One region of the Halomonas sp. 141 genome, then DNA from elsewhere that is predicted to be linked to it. Evidence: predicted binding sites of a transcription regulator. Region 1 holds the regulator's gene; the other holds the start of a gene.
What was found. Region 1 encodes LexA, which represses DNA repair genes until DNA is damaged. Its sites were predicted from a motif close to TACTGTNTANNTANACAGTA; they were not measured.
Positions count from the first base shown of each region.

Region 1 (5,517 bases):
CCGATGTGGTCTTCATGACCATGGGTGATGAACAGTGCGGCAGGCGTGATACCGAGGGTTTGTAGGGTGTCGGTGTTGGGTACCTGCAGCGGCGAGTTGGGCAGATCCTGACGGATCATCATGCCGCAATCGACGGCGATCCACTTATCGTCGTATCCATACAGCGTAAGATTCATTCCAATTTCACCGCATCCACCTAGCGGAAGCAGGTGCAGGGGCGGGCGGCGACGGGGACGAAGTTGAACGCGTGGTGGATGCATCAGTCATGAAAAGCCTGGAAATATAGTCCCTTAACTATACGGGAAGGGAGGGGCACGTAACAATCATCGTGGCACTGCACCACGGTGCTTAGCCGTGGCGCTTGCGTTACACTAATGCGCCTGGTGAGGCTTGCCCGCGAGCAGGCGCCTACCCAGCGAACGTGCCGTTACATACGCAAGAGTGTTCATTGATGTCTCATTATTACCGTTTAGTTGTGTCGTGCCCGGATCAGGTGGGTATTGTGGCGCGTGTTTCCAGCTTCATTGCCCAACAGGGCGGCTCGATCACCGAGGCCAGCCAGCACTCCGATCTGGAAACAGGGCGCTTTTTCATGCGTTATGAAATTCTCGCCGATTCACTGGGCATGTCGGCCGAGGCGCTGCGCACCGCATTCGAGCCCGTCGCCGACGAATTCGACATGCAGTGGTCGCTGGTAGACACCCAGAAGCGCCGCCGCGTGGTGTTGATGGTTTCCCGGGAATCCCACTGCCTGGTGGACCTGCTGTATCGCTGGCAGGCTGGCGAGCTGGATTGCGATATCGTGGGCGTCATCTCCAATCATGACGACATGCGCTCGCTCACCGAGTGGTATGGCATTCCCTATCATCATGTACCGGTGGACCCGGCCAACAAGCAGGCGGCTTTCGAGCAGGTGCAGGCACAGATCGATGCTGCCCGGGCTGACTGTGTCGTGCTGGCGCGGTACATGCAGATTCTGCCGCCTTCACTGTGCGAGCGTTATGCCGGACGCGTCATCAATATTCATCACAGTTTCCTGCCTTCCTTTGCGGGGGCAAAGCCCTATCACCAGGCCTATGAGCGGGGTGTCAAGCTGATCGGTGCCACTTGCCACTACGTGACCGAAGAGCTGGATGCTGGCCCCATCATCGAGCAGGATATTCACCGGGTCAGCCACTGCCATACACCCACCGATTTGGTGCGCTTTGGCCGTGACGTGGAAAAAGCCGTGCTGGCCCGCGGCCTGCGCTGGCATCTGGAAGACCGCGTATTGATTCACGGTAACAAGACCGTCGTGTTCAGCTAACTCGCCCACCGGGGAGGGGCGCCATGTCCTTTGCACAAAGCGTGCTGGCCACTTGGGCACTGCTGGCTACCTGGCTGGTGTCGGCATGTGCTCTGGGGTGGGTGCTGTGGCAGCGCCCCTGGCAGCCGCTGCTGGAAGATACCGGTTTGCAGCATCGCTGGATGGCCGCGACGCTGGCCGTGATGCTGATGTGGCAGCTGCGGGCTCAGGCGGTCGATTGGTTGACTCTGCATCTGGTGTTTACGGTGTTGATGACGCTGGTGTTCAAGGTGCCCCTGGCCTTGATCAGCAACCTGCTGCTCAACGTGGCGATGGTGCTGATCGGGCGCAATGCCTGGGAACTGTTGGGGGCCAACGTGCTGGTGACGGGGCTGGTGCCTGCCGTGATCACGGGGGTGGTATGGCGTATCGTGGATCGCCGCTTGCCGGACAACCTGATGGTGTTTCTGTTTGCCTGCGGTTTTTTCGGTGCTGCGCTGGCGACGCTAGGGGGTGGGCTGGCGGCCGTCGGGCTGATTCTGGTGGCGGGCACCGACCCTGAAGCGATCTATCTGGCTCAGGAGTATGCCCGCTTTCTACCCTTGCTGATGCCCTCGGAAGCCTTCATCACCGGCATGCTGCTGAGTATCTTGCTGGTCTACCACCCGCACTGGGTCGCCACGTTCAACGACCATCGCTATATCGATATGCAGTAGGTGGGTGGCGGTCTAGCCCAGTGCCTGGCCGTTGCCGCCTCGGATGACGCCTACCCCGACGCCTTCGATATCCAGCTGTTGAGTTCTCAGGTCGATTTCGATGGGGGCGAAGTCTTCGTTCTCGGCGAGCAGCGTGACGTGATGCCCCTGGCGTTTAAAACGCTTGACCGTGACCTCGTCTTCCAGGCGCGCGACGACGATCTGACCGTCACGCACGCGGTCGGTACGATGCACGGCCAGCAAGTCGCCTTCCAGGATACCCACGTCTTTCATCGACAGGCCGCGTACCCGCAGCAGGTAGTCGGCCTTGGGGGTGAAGTACTCTGCCGGCAGCGGGCAGTAACGGTCGATATGCTCCGCTGCCAGAATGGGGCTGCCCGCAGCAACTTCACCAATCACCGGCAGCCCATTGGGCGTGGCATCGTTGGCGGCGCTGGTGGGCTCGGCTGCCGGGGGCGTGTTGTCGAGCGGCTCCTGGTTGGGCAGGCGTATGCCCCGGGACGTATTGCGGATGATGCGGATGGCGCCTTTGCGCTCCAGGGCGCGCAGATGCTCTTCGGCGGCGTTGGGTGAGCGAAAGCCCAACGCCTTGGCGATTTCGGCGCGGGTAGGGGGGTAGCCAAGCTCGCCCATGGTCTTCACGATAAAATCATATACATGCTGCTGGCGTGCAGTGAGTGGGCGTGACATATCAGACTCCTAACAGTGAAAAGACAGTCGCTACATGTCCGTAAAATCAATATGTGTTTAAGTATACAGTATGTTGCTCTGTCCAGTACATGATGAGTTGCAATACGTCTCAGGTAGCGCAACCTGCGGTACACAGGGGATTATCGTTTGAGCCATCAGGGAGAATGGCATACTATTCGCCAACGCAACCGCCATGTTTTAAACACCTGTTTTGGGAGGGCGCTATGGCCCAGTCGGATACGGTCACACGTATTTTGGATACGGCAGAAGTGCTCTTTGCAGAGCGGGGTTTTGCCGAGACGTCACTGCGCAATATCACCAGCAAGGCGCGGGTCAACCTTGCCGCCGTTAATTATCACTTCGGGTCGAAGAAAGCGCTGATACAGGCGGTGTTTGCCCGCTACCTGGACCCGTTCTCCGAGCGCTTCCACACCGCCCTGGATGAGCTGGAAGCGCGCTATGAAGGCCAGCCCATTCCGCTGGAAGTGCTGCTGGAAACCATGGCCACCACGGTACTGACCGTGCCTGCCGAGCGCCACAGCCTGAAAGTGTTCATGCGGCTGCTGGGGCTGGCCTACAGCCAGGCGCAAGGGCACTTGCGGCGCTACATCCAGCAGCAGTATGGCGATGTTTTTACGCGCTTCACCGAGCTGGTGCGCCGGGCGACCCCCGAGCTGCCGGATGCAGAGCGCTTCTGGCGGCTACACTTCATGCTGGGCACGGTGATCTTTACGCTGTCGGGGCTGGATGCGCTGCGTGATATTGCTGCCAAGGATTATCAGGAGCAGGTAACGGTGCGCGACTTGATCCGGCGTCTGCGTCCCGTCGTGGTGGCCGCCATGAGCGCGCCAATGCCGTTGCCTGCAGCAACCGTGGATGAGAAGCTTCATGCAAACGCCCAGATTGGCTGACCTGCCGCCCGTTGAAGGTGGCTGGATGGAAATCGACACCCAGGCCCAACGCCTGCGCTGGTGGCAGGGGAGTGAGCTAAAGCACGAATGCGCCGTTTCCACGGGCAAGGCCGGTGTGGGGCAAGAAGAAGGCAGTGGCCGTACGCCACTGGGCTGGCACTACGTGCGGGCAGCCATTGGCGATGGGCTGCCTGAGGATGCGGTCTTTCGTGGTCGTCGCTGGACCGGAGAAATCTACTCTGCCGGTTTGGCAGCCGACTTCCCCGAGCGCGACTGGATCTTGACCCGCATACTGTGGCTGTGTGGCCTGGAGCGCGGTATCAATCGCGGTGGCCGTGTCGATTCCCAGCGTCGCTACATCTACCTGCATGGTACTCCCCCTGACCAGCCCATGGGCGTTGCCGTTTCCCATGGCTGCGTGCGACTGCGCAATGCCGACCTGCTCTGGCTGTTTCAGCAGGCGCCGCCTGGCACGCCGGTATGGCTGCATTGAAGTGACATGGTGTTGCTCATTTTGAAAGCTCACACGGGTGGTCTAGAATGACGCCCTTTTTCCTGGATCCAGTACGATGACTCAACCCTTAGGCCCGGTCATGCTCGACCTGGAAGGCCAGACTCTGAGCAAGGAAGACAAGCGCCTGCTGAAGAATCCTGCGGTCGGCGGTGTCATTCTGTTTGCCCGTAATGTGGAAAGCGCCACCCAAGTGCGCGAACTGTGCGACAGCATCCGCGGGGTGCGAGGTGACCTGCTGTTGGCCATCGATCAGGAAGGTGGGCGGGTTCAGCGTATCCGGCAAGGCGTGACGCGCATGCCGCCGATGGCACGCATTGGCGATGTCTTCGACGAGGATCAGGCAGTGGGGCTGACGCTGGCCAAGGATGCCGGCTGGCTGCTGGGCATGGAGATGGCCGCCTGCGGCCTGGACATCAGCTTTGCTCCAGTACTGGATGTGGATAGCGGTATTTCCAGTGTGATTGGCGACCGCAGCTTCAGCCGAGACCCACAGCACGTTGCCTTGCTGGGGCAGGCCTTCGTGCACGGGTTGCACGAAGCAGGAATGGCGGCCGTGGGTAAGCATTTTCCCGGTCATGGCGGCGTGGGGGCTGATTCGCACACCGCACTGCCGGTGGATGAACGTCCGCTCTCGGCCATCAAGGAGCGCGACCTGGTGCCCTTCAGTCAGCTTGCCACGCTGCTCAACGGCGTCATGCCCGCCCATATCGTCTACTCTGCCTTCGATTCCCGCCCAGCGGGCTTTTCCCCCAGCTGGCTAGGCATGCTGCGTGAATCGCTGGGCTTCAAAGGCTGCATCTTCTCGGATGACCTGAGTATGGCCGGCGCCCACGAGGCGGGTGGCCCCGCCGAGCGCGCCAAGGCTGCCCTGACGGCGGGCTGCGACATGCTGCTGATCTGCAACGACCGTGAGGCGGCGCTGGAAGTGGTGCAGGCCTGTCATGACGTATTCAACAAGCGACCCGCCAAGCTGCGTTATGGCCGGGCGCGGCCGCAGCTGGAAGCACTGGCCGCGCTGGGCCGTTGGCGCAAGACCCACGCCAGGCTGGAAGCGCTGGTGGCTGACGCCAGCTAATTGACCCATAGACTGTTTTGGAGAGGCTCGATGTCCAAATTGGATAAAGAGGCGCTGGAGTCGCTGGACTCCATGCGCGAGTTGATGGACAACGCCGACTGTTTGATTTCACAGGAGCAGGTCGAGCGTGCCCTTGACCGCATGGCAGAAGAGATCACCCGCGACCTGGGCGATAAGTTGCCGGTCTTCTACTGCGTCATGAACGGTGGTTTGATCACCACCGGTCATCTGCTGACGCGGCTGGGCTTTCCCCTGGAAGTGGACTACCTGCACGCGACTCGCTACCGCAATGAGCTGCGCGGCGGCGAGCTGTTCTGGCGGGTCTC
Region 1 covers NZ_PINZ01000009.1:35,941-41,457, reverse strand. The annotation lists gene CWI66_RS06320 (ribonuclease J) at 1-176, opposite strand, end outside; gene purU (formyltetrahydrofolate deformylase) at 452-1,306, shown strand; gene CWI66_RS06310 (energy-coupling factor ABC transporter permease) at 1,330-2,001, shown strand; gene lexA (transcriptional repressor LexA) at 2,014-2,691, opposite strand; gene CWI66_RS06300 (TetR/AcrR family transcriptional regulator) at 2,916-3,602, shown strand; gene CWI66_RS06295 (L,D-transpeptidase) at 3,580-4,095, shown strand; gene nagZ (beta-N-acetylhexosaminidase) at 4,172-5,191, shown strand; gene CWI66_RS06285 (hypoxanthine-guanine phosphoribosyltransferase) at 5,222-5,517, shown strand, end outside.

Region 2 (5,517 bases), on a different contig from region 1:
GATCGTGCTATGGCTGATCAGCACGCTGGCGATGCTGTCGTTCAATCTGGGCGCTGACTGGACGCTGGCGGGCAGGCACTTCTTCGACTGGCTGGACTACCTGACGTCCCGTTGGATGATGCCGCTGGGCGGGTTGGGCATGGTGCTGCTGGCCGGGTTCGTGCTCAAGAGCGAGACGTTCCGCGACGAGCTGGGGCTGGCGCCGCTGCCCTATACGCTGTGGCTAGCCATGGTGCGCTACGTGAGTCCGCTGGGTATTTTGGTGATTTTTGTCGATGCCCTTGGCCTGTACCAAGTTTCTTTTGCTGCCCACTGGCCGGTGCTGCTAGCGCTGCTGGTCCTGGTGGCAGTGGTGGGCGAAGCCATTAGCCCGCGCCTTCGCCAAGCGCTTTCCGCCCGCTAAGCGCTGCTGTTCACGCTTCACCCTGGCGGCGGCAATCGCGCCAGGGTGAGTGCCTGCCTCCATTAACTCATCCCAACAGGTGGTGTAGCGTCTTGAGCGGTGCTCACAGCGCAGCTGCCAAGGCGCGTCGGCGTCAGTCATCCCAAAGCGCAGCGTGCCTTGCCCCATCTTCTGATTAATCTCGTCTACCGCCTTCATCAAGTGAGGGTGCGCCTTGGTGGTTGGCTGTAGCAGAGAGAGCTGATACTGCTGTGCATCCACCAAGTCCAGCAGCATTACGCCTGCCTTCATAAACTGAAAGCCAGGGCGATACATCTGGTCGAGCCCTTCGCGAACGGCTTCCAGAATGACGCGAGTATCGTCGGTGGGCGCTTCAAGCGGAATCATCGCGCTAGGCGACAGCTGGGGCTGGTCCTTGCGGTGGCGGTTGGTGTTTAAAAACAGTAGGACGGCGCGGGCAAGGCTGCCTTGCTGGCGCAATTTTTCGGCACTGCGCTGGGCGTGGCGGCGCAGCGCCGCGTGAAGCTCCTCTTTTACGCCGGTGGTTTTACCAAACGAGCGCGAGGTCATGATGCGTTGGCGGGGCTGTTCGACGGCGTTCATCTCCAGGCAGGGCGTGCCGCGCAGCTCGAGGGCGGTGCGCGCCAACACTACCGAAAAGCGCTTGCGCAACTGCCTAGGGTCGCTATCACGCAGCTGCCAGGCGGTACGAATACCGCTCACGGCGAGCTGCTCGGCAAGCCGTCGGCCGACTCCCCATACCTCGCTCACCGGAAGCTGTTTGAGCAGTGCCTGGGTGGTGGCAGTGTGGGCAGCCAGCAGACATACCCCTTGATAGTGGGGCTGCTGCTTGGCCACGTGATTGGCCAGCTTGGCCAGCGTATGCGTGGCCGCCAGCCCAACGCAGACGGGCAACCCCAGGTAACGGCGAACACGGCGGCGTAGCGCCACGCCCATGGCCTGGCACTGGGCGTCATCGAAGCCATCCAGGTAAATGAACATCTCATCAATGGAGTAGGGGGCGACCTCTGGGCAGGCTTCACGCAGCAGCTGTGCCAACCGCGCCGACATGTCGCCGTACAGCTCGTAGTTGGAAGAGCACAAATGGATCTGGCCCCGACGCCGCAGCCCTTCCAGCTGGAACGCTGGCGTCCCCATGGCAATGCCCATGGCTTTCAGCTCGGCAGAGCGCGCAATCACGCAGCCATCGTTGTTGGACATGACGCCCACGGCCTTGCCTTCCAGCGTGGGCTGGAATACCCGCTCGCAGGAAACGTAAAAGTTGTTGGCATCCACCAGACCGATCATGGCAAATACTCATGAATGACGGCGCGCACTACCCCCCATAGCTGGCACTCGGCCTCTTCCAGCGGCAGCGGAGGGTAGTGCGGATGAGACGAGCACAAATGCGGCGTACCGCGATACAGCGCGTAGCGCTTGATCAACAGCTCCTGGTCGAACAGGGCGACCACGATGTGGCCCAGCCGAGGCGGCACGCTGCGGTCTACCACCAGCAGGTCGCCGTCGAAGATGCCCCACCCCTCCATGCTGTCGCCGCGGGCGGTCAGGTAGAACGTCTGTGTCGGGTGCTTGATCAGCCGCGTGTTGAGGTCCAGCGTGCGCGGCTCGTAATCCTGCGCGGGGGAAGGAAAGCCGCTAAAACCCGCGCGCCCACTCAGCGAGGCAAACGGTAGAGGCAAGGGCGTTGACGGCAAGGCGGTCGCAACGGCAGTGGGTTGAGACGGCATCGTCGGGCTCCTCACGAATGAATAGTGTGTTTATATACAGTATTTATAGCCAGTATTCATTCATGCGGAAAAAAATGCAAGGTGCCGGGATGAAGGTATGAGTACGGGGGCTAACGGGCTAGCCAGAGGCCAACCACCAGCGCACTGATGACCGTGATCCAGAACACGAGATTGCGAGCGCGGGTGTCGCGACGAGGTTTCATCGGGTTGTCTCCAGCAGATAGGCAAGGGTGGCCCACCATGGGCCGCTCGAAATCAGCGCATAGGCTGTGCCAGGCATGGTAACGTTTGGTGCTCGAAGCGTCATCCGGCGCAGGGTTTTTTGTGAAGAGAGAGGGCTGATGAAAGGTTCCGAGTTTAGCGGCAGTACGCCGCTGTCGTTGGCCAATGGGCGCCTGGCGGCCCTGAGCTGGGGGCGCCACGATGCCCCGGTGTGGGTCGCCCTGCACGGCTGGCTGGATAACGCGGCGAGCTTCTCGCGGCTGGCCCCCTTGTTGGTAAAGCGACTCAACATTCGTATCGTTGCCCTCGATTTTCGCGGGCACGGCCACTCGGCCCATGCGCCCTTCGGCAGCGACTATGCGCTGTGGGACTACCTTCACGATGTGCTGGATGCCATGGAGGCGCTGGAGATCGAGCAGGCCACGTTGCTGGCGCACTCGATGGGGGCTGCAGTCTCCTGCCTGCTGGCAGCGGCGCTGCCCGAGCGTGTCGCACGGTTGGTGCTGCTGGATGGCCTGGGGGCACTGAATACGCCCGCAGAGGAGACGGCCAGCCAGCTGCGCAAGGGCCTCACCGCCCACCGCCGCGTCGCTTCGCGCACGCCCCGGTATGCGGATATCGAACAGGCCATTGCCGCCCGGGTGGCAGGCGGCGTGACGCCGCTGGATGCCATCACGGCCAGGCCGCTGGTCGAGCGTAACACCCAGGCCACGGCGGATGGCAAGGTCGCCATGCGCACCGACAGCCGCCTGCTGAAGCCTTCCCTGGTCCGCCTGACGCCGCAGCAGGTGCTGGCCATACTGGCAGAGATTCAAGCCCCCGTGCTATTGATAGAAGGAGAGCGCGGTATTCTCGGTGAGCGCCAGTGGGTGGTGGCCGCTCGGCAGGCGGTTCCCCGCCTCACTCGCCATGTGCTGGCGGGGGGGCACCATCTTCATCTGGAGCCGCAGGCCGTAGCCCAGGTCGCCGAGGTGATTTGCTGTAGTCCCAGTGGTGAAGAGTAGAGCGGTGAAAAATAAGAAGGAGGGTGTGCCGTGGTGAGTCTGTTGGCAGGGAGGGCGCTGGGTGAGGGAAACAAGGTGGCTCTGGTGCTGGGCAGCGGCGGGGCCAGAGGCTACGCGCATATCGGCGTGATCGAGGCGCTGGAAGCGCGGGGCTTCGAGATCATCTCGATAGCGGGCTGTTCCATGGGCGCGCTGATTGGCGGTATCTACGCAGCGGGCAAGCTGCCCCAGTACCGGGATTGGGTGTGCCATCTCGACTATCTGGACGTGCTGAAGCTGGTCGATGTGACCTGGAGCCCCATGGGGGCCATGCGGGCCAACAAGGTCATGAGCAAGCTGGAAGAGCTGGTGGGTGACGCACTGATCGAGGATCTGCCGATCCCCGTGACCACGGTGGCCACCGATCTGGTACGCCAGCGCGAAGTGTGGTTTCAAAATGGCCCGCTGCTACGCGCCATACGCGCCTCCATTGCGGTGCCTGGCGTGATTACTCCGGTGAACCTGGGCGAGCAGGTGCTGGTGGATGGCGGGCTGCTCAACCCGCTGCCGATGATGCCCATTCTGGCCGCCCATGAAGCGGATTTTGTGGTGGCGGTGAACGTGACGGCCCATAGCCCGCAGCCGGTGACCCTGGAAGAGCTGCTGCCCCGTGACGAGCCTGCCCCGCCGCAGACCCCCTCGGAGCGCGAGCGAGAGGCCAACATTGGCGGTTGGATGAGCGAAGTGCGCGCCACCACGCGCCGACTGTGGGGCGGCCTGGGCGGCGGTGAAGAAGAGAGCGATGACGATGAAACCGTCGACCTGCGCGGCAAGCGGGAGTGGGGCAAGCTGGACATGATTCTGGAGTCGTTCGATATCACCCAGGCGGCGCTGGCCAAGTACAAGGTGGCCGGGTATCCGCCGGATGTGCTGATCGAAGTGCCCAAAACCGTTTGCAGTACCTATGAGTTCCACCGCGCCAACGAGTTGATTCGCCTGGGGCGCCATCTGGCAGATCAGGCGCTGGAGCGGCGCATGCCCTGTATTGCCTCGGACGCTACCGAGTGAGCTACTGGCCGCGTTTGCGCAGCAGAATATAGACCGCCCCTGTGCCGCCATCCACGTCGGTGGCGGAGCAAAACGCCAGCACGCCAGGCCACTCTCGCAACCAGGCGTTGGTGTGGCTCTTCAAGACAGGGAAATCCGCACTGCTGCCCCACGCCTTGCCGTGCACCACTAGCACGCAGCGCAGCCCCTGGGCTGCGGCATCGCCCAGAAAGCTCTCCAGCTCCAGGCGGGCCTCTTCCAGCGTGTAGCCATGCAGGTCGAGCCCTGCTTGCCAGGCGGTTTGCCCCCGTTTGAGCTGGCTGAAGGTGCGCCAGGGCAGGTCCGGCACGCTGAACTCCAGGTACTCGGAGGGGCGCACGGCTTCGACACGCCCGTCGGAGGTGCGGCCGCTGGCCTGCAGCGTATTGCTTTCCACGGCGGCGCGGCGGCGGGCCTCGCGATTGTCGGGTTGCCGTTTGGGTTTGCCGGGGTCCGCCTGGTTGGTGGCAATACGGCGTACGCCTGCTTCCTGCAGTGCCTGGCGAAAGGCACTGATATCGTCGTCGTTGGGCAGGTGTCGCGTCATGGTCGGCTCGGCATCGGTGAAAGTACACGGTGATAGAGACACACAGTATAGCGAGCCAGGCGTCGCTGTGAACCTCGTGGCTGTGAACCGAGCGGCGTCAAAGGTACAATCCTCCCATGATGTCATGTTGCCAGGAGCCCCTGTGACCACGCACTCCCCTGAAGAGCTGTCCACTTCTACGCTTTCACTGCCTGATTCGACGCTGGCACACGAGCTGATAACGCTGCGCGATTACCTGCGCTGGGTCTCCAGCGAGTTTTACCTGGCGGGCCTGCATTATGGCCACGGCACGCAGTCCCCCTGGGACGAAGCGGTCGCCCTGAGCCTGGGCGCGCTGCACTTGCCCTGGAACGTCGACCCCGCCGTGCTCGATGCGCGGCTGCTCCCCATGGAGCGTTCGCGCATCATCAAGCTCGCCCGCGAGCGCATCACCACTCGTCGCCCGTTGCCCTACCTGCTGGGTGAGGCCTTCTTCGCGGGTTACCCCTTCTCGGTAGACGAGCGCGTGCTGATTCCGCGCTCGCCCAT
Region 2 covers NZ_PINZ01000038.1:13,821-19,337, forward strand. The annotation lists gene CWI66_RS13885 (sodium-dependent transporter) at 1-403, shown strand, start outside; gene CWI66_RS13890 (Y-family DNA polymerase) at 326-1,711, opposite strand; gene CWI66_RS13895 (LexA family protein) at 1,708-2,151, opposite strand; gene CWI66_RS13900 (alpha/beta fold hydrolase) at 2,493-3,377, shown strand; gene CWI66_RS13905 (patatin-like phospholipase family protein) at 3,408-4,424, shown strand; gene CWI66_RS13910 (Smr/MutS family protein) at 4,426-4,989, opposite strand; gene prmB (50S ribosomal protein L3 N(5)-glutamine methyltransferase) at 5,114-5,517, shown strand, end outside.
Region 2: the regulator LexA is predicted to act here: its motif matches at 2,174-2,193, upstream of CWI66_RS13895 (LexA family protein).